3 regions of the Pseudomonas sp. AC169 genome follow, and region 3 is predicted to be linked to each of the others. Evidence: riboswitches for the same ligand, from Rfam matches in the RefSeq annotation. Region 3 holds a riboswitch; each other region holds the start of a gene.
What was found. Region 3 has a riboswitch for cobalamin ahead of ACZZ0G_RS28935 (TonB-dependent receptor plug domain-containing protein). Riboswitches for the same ligand answer to the same signal wherever they lie in the genome.

Region 1 (3,268 bases), 1.9 Mb from region 3:
CACGAATCGCCTCCAGCATCGCGGTATTCTGCGACAACGCGACGTGATGCAATTCCGGATACCCGCCGGGCAGATACAGACTGTCCGCCTCAGGCAATTGCGTGTCGCGGATCGGCGAGAAGAAGCTCAACTCGGCACCCATCGCGCGCAACAAATCGAGACTCGCGCCATAGGTGAAGGCAAACGCTTCATCGCGGGCGACGGCAATGCGCACATTCTTCAGCAGTGGCTCGACAGCGATGACGTCAGGCGCGGCAAATTCCACGGCCGGTGGCAGCGCTACCTCGCAACTGCTGGCGAGGGCATCGGCAGCGGCGTCGAGGCGCACATCGAGATCATTCAATTCGCTGGCCTGGACCAGACCGAGATGGCGACTCGGCAGTTCAATACCGGTCTCGCGGGACAACGCGCCGTACCAACGCAAACCTTCAGTGAGACTGCCTTCGAGCAACTGCGCATGGCGCAAGGTGCCAACACGATTGGCCAGCACGCCGGCAAACGGCAGATCCGGCTGATATTTGGCCAAGCCCAGCGCCAACGCACCAAAGGTCTGCGCCATGGCCGTCCCATCAATCACGCCGAGCACTGGCACACCGAAATGCCGCGCCAGATCAGCGCTCGACGGCGTGCCGTCAAACAGGCCCATCACGCCTTCGATCAGAATCAGATCCGCCTCGGCGGCGGCTTCCCACAACAGACGACGACTTTCCTGCTCGCCGACCATCCACATGTCCAGTTGATACACCGGTGCACCGCTGGCGCGCTCGAGGATCATCGGATCGAGAAAGTCCGGGCCGCATTTGAACACGCGTACTTTACGCCCCTGATTGCGATGCAAACGGGCCAGTGCGGCGGTGACGGTGGTCTTGCCCTGACCGGAGGCCGGCGCGGCGATGAGTACCGCCGGGCAGTGACGTGGTTGATTCAAAGTTCGACGCCTTTCTGCGCTTTGATGCCGGCCTGGAAGGCGTGTTTGAGCATGCCCATTTCGGTGACCGTGTCGCCCATCTCGATCATTTCCGGCTTGGCCGCGCGACCGGTGACGATTACGTGCTGCATCGGCGGACGCGCCTGCAGATCGCTGAGCACCTGATCGAGATCGAGGTAGCCGTGTTTAAGGGCGATGTTCAGTTCATCGAGCACCACCAGACCGATCGACGGGTCGCGCAGTAGTTCCCGCGAGACTGCCCACGCGGCTTCGGCGGCGGCGATGTCGCGCTTACGATCCTGGGTTTCCCAAGTGAAGCCCTCGCCCATCACATGGAAGCGAACCTGTTCGGGGAAGCGGCGGAAAAACAATTCTTCGCCGGTGCTGTTACGCCCCTTGATGAACTGCACCACGCCGCACTGCATGCCGTGGCCCATGGCGCGGGCGAGCATGCCGAACGCCGAGCTGCTTTTGCCTTTGCCGTTGCCGGTCAGCACCAGCACCAGGCCGCACTCGTCAGGCGAGTTGGCGATGCGTTCGTCGATCACGGCTTTTTTGCGCTGCATACGCGCCAGATGGCGTTCGTCGCGCTCGGGGGAATCAGTCATGGGGGAGCTCTCCGTTGAGGCTGGATAACGGCGGGCAGGCACAAGAATAGACGGCAAAAAGCCTGGCATCGCCCACCGTGATGCCGCTGGATGGATCAGGCCGGTCTCCGGGCTCATGAGCGGCGTTGGCCTGACTGCGCGCCTTCCCGCTTCTTTCGAGGCAGTGGCTCAAGGCGCAGTTTTCACTCATTTACCGTTGCGGGGGCAGCGCCGGGATCGTGGTGGTTCTTCGCTTGAAGACAACCCTCACCGGCTTCCCTGTTTCACTCTGTCGACACCGGTCACAGAGCACCTGAAACAAGCCGCGAAGGTTAGAGGGTTGGGGGTGGAGCGTCAATTAAAGAGGCGGCCAGCGGGCGAATAACTGCCGTCGATCAATTATCCGGCGCCAATCTTGTGCCACACTGATACAAATGATATCAAAGAGCCATGCTTTTTCCCGAAAAGCCCACCACAACAATAAAGGATGATGACGATGCAAGGCATGATCATCAGCAACCCGCGCCTGGAATTCCTGCGCCCGGTGCTTGAACGCTGGTTTGACTGTATCGACCGCTACAACGCCGTGCGCGGCGACAGCGATACCCCTTACTGGCATGACGAGAAAGCCAATCTCGGATTGCTCTCGGCGGCGGCCTGGATGGCCGAGCTGGTGACTTTGAACGACACTGCCACGCGCAAACAGAATGAAGAAGGCGAGCGCAATGCCCGCGCCGATCTGTTTCTCGCCAGCGCCGAAGATCGCGCCTTTATTCAGGCCACGCAACGCTGGCCACGAGTCACGAATCTAAATCTGACCCAAGCCCTGCTCGACATCACCAGCGACGCCAAGCGCATCAGCTATGCCAGCGATCTCAAGCTCGGCTGCCTGTTCGTCGCACCGCAAAAAGCCCAGCACAGCGCCAGCCCCGAAGAGCTGCAGGACATGGTCGACGACCTGCAGAAGGAACACACCTGCGCCGTCGCCTGGTATTTCCCCTACGCCTACCGCAAATTGCGCAGCGAAGCCGGCAACTATCACCCAGGCATTGCCGTGCTGTTCAAGGAAGCCCGCGGCTGAGGTTGAACCATCGGGCTTGCGCCCTCCTCTATGATTAAGAATGCATTCATAGGGAAGATCAGCAATGCGCAAGCCCCAACTCGTTTTTGTCATCGCCTTCGCCGGAGGACTCGCCGCCTGCGGTGAAACCTCCAGCCTGCAAGTCTCCGACGGCACCGGCCCGTCACCGAAACTGCCCGAACCGAACAAGACCCTGATCCCGACAGTGAACATCGCCCCGGCGATCGGCTGGCCCGAGGGCAGTAAACCGACAGCGGCCGCCGGCACCCAAGTCGCAGCATTCGCCGAAGGCCTCGACCATCCGCGCTGGCTCTATGTGCTGCCCAACGGCGACGTACTGGTGGCGGAAACCAATGCCCCGCCAAAGCCGGATGACAGCAGCGGCATTCGTGGCTGGGTGATGAAGAAAGTCATGGGCAAGGCTGGCGCTGGCGTACCGAGCCCGAATCGCATCACTTTGCTGCGTGACGCCGATCACGATGGCGTGGCCGAGACGCGTACGGTGTTTCTGCAGAACCTCAACTCGCCATTCGGCATGACCCTGGTCGGCAATGACCTGTACGTCGCCGATACCGATCGACTGCTGCGCTTCAACTACGAGCCCGGCGCGACCGAGATCAAGTCGCAGCCGATCAAGGTTGTCGATCTGCCCGGTGGGACGCTGAATCATCA
Region 2 (3,268 bases), 940 kb from region 3:
GTTGAATCCTGAGTAAAAGAGGGCATTACCGCGTTGCAGATGAGCAACGCTCATGATCAATAGCGGGGATTATCGGGACTTTACGCGGCGCCGGCCAATGCCAACGTGGCCTGAGCGTATTTTTGCCGGGAAATCAGCAATTTTGCCGGGGCCTGAATCAGCTGTTCGGCGAGGGCCAGAGCGGCACTTTCGGCGACGCCGTAGCAACCGGTGCGTTCGTAGGCGATCTGCGAATGGTGACTGAGCCGTTGCTGGTAACTGGCCAATTCTTCACTGCTGAAGTACAGCAAGGGCAAGGCCAGTTGTGCAGCAAGTTCCTGCAGGCCCGGCTCGTCGCGCTTCAAGTCGATACTGGCCAAGGCCTTGACCGCTTCAAGGTCGATGCGATGTGCCTGTAGCGCCTGATCGAGTAGCGCACGCAACGTGGTGGCCGGGCAACCGCGCTGGCAGCCCAGGCCGACCACGAAGGTCGGCGCTGCGCGGTCATTGGTCATGCGTGGTATTGACCATCGCTTTTGCGGCGGAACAACCAGGCGCTGATCAGGCCCAAGGCCAGCCAGAACGCTACGTTGGTTAACTGCGAAGCAATTTTGAACTGAGCTTCCAATGCCTCGGGGGCGAGCATCGAATGCACTTCCGGCTGCGGTGCGCCGATCACGTGGGGCACAGCGAGGATGGCCACACCGAGGATCTTCATCAACCAGTGACGGCTGAACGCGATCAGCGACAGACCGACAGCGGTCGACGCGGCAGTGCCAATCCACCAGATTTGTCGTGAGGCCAGATCAGCGGCGGCAGTGCCCGGCAATTCAGGTGGCAGGCCCATCGTCGGTGCCAGTACGAATGTCGCATAACCGGCCAGACCCCAGAGCAGACCTTGCGAGGTTTTGGTCGGCGCACGCAGGGTGTAGAGGCCTGCGAGCATCAGGGCGAAACCGACGGCTACGACCAGATTGCCGCCCGTGGTCGAGACGACACGCTGCCAGCCGTCTTCCGGTTCCCAGGCTTCGGCATCGTGGGTGTGTGCAGCGGCGCCGGCGGCGTGTTCGTGAACCGCCACCGGCTCGGACTTCTCAAAGGTTTCCGCTTGCAGAATCAGCGGCGAAACCCAGAAGCTTTGCAGCAGGGTGAGGAGCAGGGCGGCCAGCAGGCCGGTGAAACCTGCGGTTTGCGCAATACGCTTGATCATGTCGGCAGGTCTCAGTGGCACGGGAACGCGGCGCTGTGGCGGGTATCGTGGGCGGCGTTGTGTACCGCTTCGATGTGCGAGAAACCGGCGAAGTAGACCAGGCTGGCGCCGAGAATCGACGCGAAGATCGCGGCGCTCAGGCGTTGGCTCAGGGTGGTGGTGCTGGAAATTTTGTCCGTGTTGCTGCCGGTGCTGCTGATGATCGACATGGCGCTTCCCTCTGGAGTGTCAGCGGGTGATATAGAGCGCATGAAAACCCCTGCGGGTCGGGCTCGCAGAGGTTCGAACAGCGCCCGCCCACCGCGGGTTTGTTATGTTCAGCACCGCACAAATGCGGGCTGTGTGTTGCGGGCCGGTCTCCGGGCTCACGAGGGGTTGGCGTCAGGCCGACCTGCAAGCGTCACCTTCCCATGCCGCACGGGCACAGTGGTTTTGACGCTTCGCTCGCTTACCGTTGCGGGGGCAGCACCGGACTGACATGGGCTTGAGTAAAGCACATGATTCACCGGTTTCCCGTTTCACCCTGTGAAGGGCACCCGTAACAAGGTGTGTAGGAGAGCATGGGTTGGGGATTTTAGTCAATTTTGTGGGTGGATCCGTTGCTGCGGGTGTTGCTGGTTACGGTCCGCCCTTGCGGCGGGTCACTTTTGGCAAACGCCCCCAAAAAAAGTAACCCAAAGGTCTTCGCCCTGACGTTCGGCCCGATCGCTGGGGCTCGGGGTTCCTTCGCTGCGGGATCGATCCCTCCACTCAGCCTTCCGATGTCGCCTGTGGATCAAGATCAAGAGCAGGCGAGCTGACACTCGGCCTATTGAGTGGTGAAGAGCGCGGGTGTTCGGCTTTTGATTTGCGTTGTTGCAGCCCCTCACCCCAGCCCTCTCCCGAGGGAGAGGGAGCCGATGGTGGGCCTTTCAGAATCTGAGTTCGACTCGGTATCCCAATTCGGCGTATCTCTTCCATTCCACGCGGTCAGTCCCCTCTCCCTCCGGGAGAGGGCTAGGATGAGGGGCTTTTGATCTGGCCTTTGATCTTGCTTTGGCTTTTGATTTTTTGCCCCTTCGGATGGACACCGTAGCGAGGGAACACTGAGCCTCAGCGAAGTGCCGTACGCCGGGGCAAAGCCTTTTGGTTCCTTTTTGGCGTTTGAAAAAGGGACTCGCTGTAAGAGCGAAACCGCCAGCGGCAGCACCCGCAGCAACGGATATGCCCCCAAAACCAAAGCTCAACGCCCATTGACCCACCCTTAGACGATGCGTAGCCTTGCGCTTTCGAGGTTCTTCGGCCGTTGCCGAAGCTAAGAAGGGAACGCGGTCAATGCCGCGGCTGCCCCCGCAACTGTGAACGGTGATGTTCGCTGCCACGCCACTGCCAGCTCAAACGATGAGCCAGCGGGAAGGCGCAGCAAACGCCAGGCCCACGCCTGAACACCGTCAGCCAGGAGACCTGCCTCGTCACAGATTCTCACTACAACCGGGCGGGGTGATCCGGTGGCGAACGCTTCCGGCGCGCACGCGCGATGCCGGTTCTCGTCCCGTATGCCCGCCGCTTGCCAAAGGGCATACCGATGAAAACACTGGCCAAACTTCCCGTCACCATCGTCACCGGCTTCCTCGGCTCGGGCAAGACCACGCTGCTGCGACACATGCTCGACAACGCTCAGGGCCGCCGCATTGCGGTGATCGTCAACGAGTTTGGCGAGTTGGGCATCGACGGTGAAATCCTCAAACAATGCACCATCGGTTGTACCGAAGAAGAAGCCACCGGCCGCGTTTACGAACTGGCCAACGGCTGCCTGTGCTGCACCGTTCAGGAAGAGTTCTTCCCGGTGATGCGCGAACTGGTTGCCCGTCGCGGCGACCTCGACCACATCCTCATCGAAACCTCGGGTCTGGCCCTGCCAAAACCACTGGTGCAAGCCTTCCAGTGGCCGGAAATCCGCAGCGCCTGCACCGTTGACGCGGTGATCACCGTGGTCGACAGCCCGGCCGTGGCCGCCGGCACCTTCGCCGCATCCCCGGATCAAGTCGACGCGCAGCGCAAACTCGACCCGAACCTCGACCACGAATCGCCGCTGCACGA
Region 3 (3,268 bases):
ATCGGCCGGCGGCGCACGCCACCGGTGACCATCACGGGCATCCGTGCGACTTTCTGAATGTCTTGGGCGAACTCGACGAAGTACGCCTCACGCCCCAGGGTGCGCCCGTCCCGCGCTTCGCCCTGCATCGCCGGGGCTTCGTAGCTGCCGCCGGACAATTCAACCAGATCCACCCCCAGATTGTTGAGCCATTCGACGACTTGTCGCGCGTCATCGGCGCTGAACCCACCGCGCTGAAAGTCGGCGGAATTGAGTTTCACCGCCACTGCAAACTGCGCAGAAACCAGCGCCCGTACAGCCTTGACGATGTCCAGCAACAGCCGCGCGCGGTTCTCCGGCGAGCCGCCCCACTGGTCCTTGCGCTGATTGGTCAGCGGCGACAGAAACTGACTCAACAGATAGCCATGGGCGGCGTGGATTTCCACGCCAGTGAACCCGGCCTGCTCGCCGAGTTGCGCGCTGCGGGCGAAACGCTGAACGACCTCTGCGATCACACTGGCGGTCATCGCGTGGGGCGTGGTGAAGTGTTTGGACAGGCTGCCCATGCTCAGCGGAACCGCCGACGGCGCCCAGGTTTTCTGCCCGAGATTGGCCTGCATTTGTCGACCGGGATGGTTGATCTGCAACCAGAACTGCGCACCACCGGACCGACCGACCTGCGCCCAACGCTTGAACTTGGCCAATTGCCGGTCATCCTGCAGCACCACGCCGCCCGGCCCGGTCATCGCACGGCCATCGACCATGACGTTGCCGGTGATCAGCAGACCGGCACCGCCGTCGGCCCAGGCTTGATACAGGCGCATCAGTTGTTCAGAGGGCGCCTGATCGGCGTCGGCCATGTTTTCTTCCATGGCGGCTTTGGCGATGCGGTTTTTGAGGGTTGAACCGTTGGGAAGCAACAGGCTGTCGAACACGTTCATGAGGAATCCTCGTTTGGGCGTGCAACAACCATAAGATTAAAGCCAACTTTAAGGTCAAGAGCTTTTTACGAGGCGGTTACTTGAGCTGCGCCGCCTTCTCCTCGCGCATCTGATTGATCAACAACTGCGCGTTGTCCGCACAGCCGACGTCCGCCGGTTTGCTCTCGATGCCATGGATGACGCGCAGCAGTTGCGCCTTGTTGTGCGCGAGGCGTTGCTGGAGCACTTCGATTTCCTCGACCTTGCGCTTGAGCCCGACCAGCATCCCTTCGTGCTGCCAGTCCTGCGCATTCACCGGCAGCAACTGGCGAATTTCCTCCAGGGAAAACCCCGCCGACTGTGCACCGGTGATGATCTGCAGAATCCACTCGGTTTCCGGGGCGTAATCGCGATAGCCGTTAGCCTTGCGCCCGACCGAGTTGATCAGGCCGCTCGCCTCATAGAAGCGGATGCGCGAAGCTGCCAGGCCGCTGATTTTTGCCAGTTCACCGATTTTCATGATTGACCTGAGCCGTAATTGAACTTGAAGTGAACTTTAAACCTTCACCTATCAAACGACCAAGTGCGACCTCGACCTGTTTTTAATGCAGAGCAGAGATCCTGTGGGAGCGAGCTTGCACGCGAAGAGGCCGGGTCAGTTACATCATTGTTGATTGACACTACGCCTTCGCGAGCAAGCTCGCTCCCACAGTGGTTAGAGGAGTACGCACGCATGCAAGTTGACGAACGGTCATCCGAATGTTCAGATGCCGCCCAGTTTCAGGTGTCCCATGCCGCCGTGCATGGGGTGAAACGGGAAACCGGTACGTTCTTTTCGAACAAGTCCGGTGCTGCCCCCGCAACGGTATGCGCGTGATGCTTTCGATACACCACTGTGGCCAGACGACCATGGGAAGGTGAAAGCCTCGATACGCGCGAGCCCGGAGACCGGCCTGAATTGCTGTTTGGCAAAATCCTGCGGTGGGCGGGCATGGGCCGGTATTGGCTGTGCGCGATGCCTTCTCCTGCATGCTCTTCTGCGAAGATCCTTTTCGAGAAGACAATGATTCGACCTTTCAACACTTCTGCTCCAACCCTTCTGTTCGGCTGCCTGTTCAGCCCGCTGCTGCTGGCCGATGACGCGCCACTGGAACTCAATCAACAAATCGTTTCTGCACCGTCGGTGGAGTCCACCACCGTCGCTGATATGGCGAAGTTCGGCAGCAAGGTCGAGATCGTTACCCGCGAGCAGATCGAGCGCGCCGGCCCCAGCGCCGATGTCAGCCGCGTCATGCAGATGTTCATTCCCGGTCTGTATGTAGCACCGAAAAACGGTCCCTTCGACTACGGCACTTATTCGCTGCTCGGTGGGCGCAACGACGATACGCTGATCCTGCTCGACGGCGTGCGCCTGAACAATCGTCTGTACGGCGGCCTCTATCTGGACACGCTGCCGGCCAACGCCATTGAACGCATCGAAGTGCTCAAGGGTGGCCAGAGTCTATTGTTCGGCACTCAGGCCGTTTCCGGCGTGATCAACATCGTCACCCGCAGCCCGCAGTCGCGCAAAGCCGCCGGCGAAGTGAATCTGGGCGTCGACAGCTTTGGCGGTACCACCGAGGATGCGCGGGTCGAGAATATCTTCACTAACGGGTTTGGCGACCTGGGTTTGCTGGCGTACGTCAGCCACAACGTCTCCGACGGCTATCAGCCGTATCGCAACCGCGACATGAAAAACGAGTCCGGGAAGAACCGTGCGTACGAAGTCACCACGTTCGGCGGAAAGGCGATCCAGTCCTTCGGCGACGATGCGCGGCTGGAACTGTTCTACCAATACGCCGACGCCAACCTCGATTTCGCCCGCCCGGTCGACAACCACAAAACCACCAACGATCGTGTACAGCAGATCGCCACGGCGACTTTCGAGCAGACCGTCAACGAGCGCCTGAGCTACTTCGTCAAAGGCCACATCAACGACTGGGACACGCGCTACACCCGCGTCAACAACGTCGAGGGCGGCGGCACCAAAGTCATCAACCACAATGATTACTGGGGTTTCACCGACTGGGGCGTGCAGGCCGAAGGCAAAGCCGAGTTGCCCGGCGGCCATATGCTGGTGTTCGGTACCGACAACCAATGGTTCAAGGGCCAGGACGATGTGCTGATCATCGACAACGACAAGGCCGAAGCCCACGCGTTCTACACGCAACTGCGCCCGCAGATCGACGCCCTGCCCGACTGGCACCCGAGTATCGGCTTGCGCCACGAGGCCATGAGCGGCGGTGACAGCGCCACGGTCGGCATGCTCACTTCGCTGTATGACCTCAACGATAACTGGTCGGTGCGCGGCCAATACGGCAGCGCCTACA

Region 1: it holds a riboswitch for cobalamin, as region 3 does, so the genes downstream of both, cobO (cob(I)yrinic acid a,c-diamide adenosyltransferase) here and ACZZ0G_RS28935 (TonB-dependent receptor plug domain-containing protein) in region 3, are expected to answer to the same signal.
Region 2: it holds a riboswitch for cobalamin, as region 3 does, so the genes downstream of both, ACZZ0G_RS24840 (CbtB domain-containing protein) here and ACZZ0G_RS28935 (TonB-dependent receptor plug domain-containing protein) in region 3, are expected to answer to the same signal.

Annotation. Positions count from the first base shown of each region.
Region 1 covers NZ_OZ409866.1:4,618,080-4,621,347, reverse strand. Annotated here, with positions in the region: gene ACZZ0G_RS20755 (cobyrinate a,c-diamide synthase) at 1-928, opposite strand, end outside; gene cobO (cob(I)yrinic acid a,c-diamide adenosyltransferase) at 925-1,536, opposite strand; cobalamin riboswitch at 1,618-1,847, opposite strand; gene ACZZ0G_RS20745 (hypothetical protein) at 2,012-2,596, shown strand; gene ACZZ0G_RS20740 (PQQ-dependent sugar dehydrogenase) at 2,661-3,268, shown strand, end outside.
Region 2 covers NZ_OZ409866.1:5,557,570-5,560,837, forward strand. Annotated here, with positions in the region: gene ACZZ0G_RS24830 (cobalamin biosynthesis protein) at 81-494, opposite strand; gene ACZZ0G_RS24835 (CbtA family protein) at 491-1,189, opposite strand; gene ACZZ0G_RS24840 (CbtB domain-containing protein) at 1,201-1,398, opposite strand; cobalamin riboswitch at 1,523-1,744, opposite strand; cobalamin riboswitch at 2,444-2,654, shown strand; gene cobW (cobalamin biosynthesis protein CobW) at 2,754-3,268, shown strand, end outside.
Region 3 covers NZ_OZ409866.1:6,497,085-6,500,352, forward strand. Annotated here, with positions in the region: gene ACZZ0G_RS28925 (NADH:flavin oxidoreductase/NADH oxidase family protein) at 1-920, opposite strand, end outside; gene ACZZ0G_RS28930 (MerR family transcriptional regulator) at 997-1,419, opposite strand; cobalamin riboswitch at 1,665-1,870, shown strand; gene ACZZ0G_RS28935 (TonB-dependent receptor plug domain-containing protein) at 1,963-3,268, shown strand, end outside.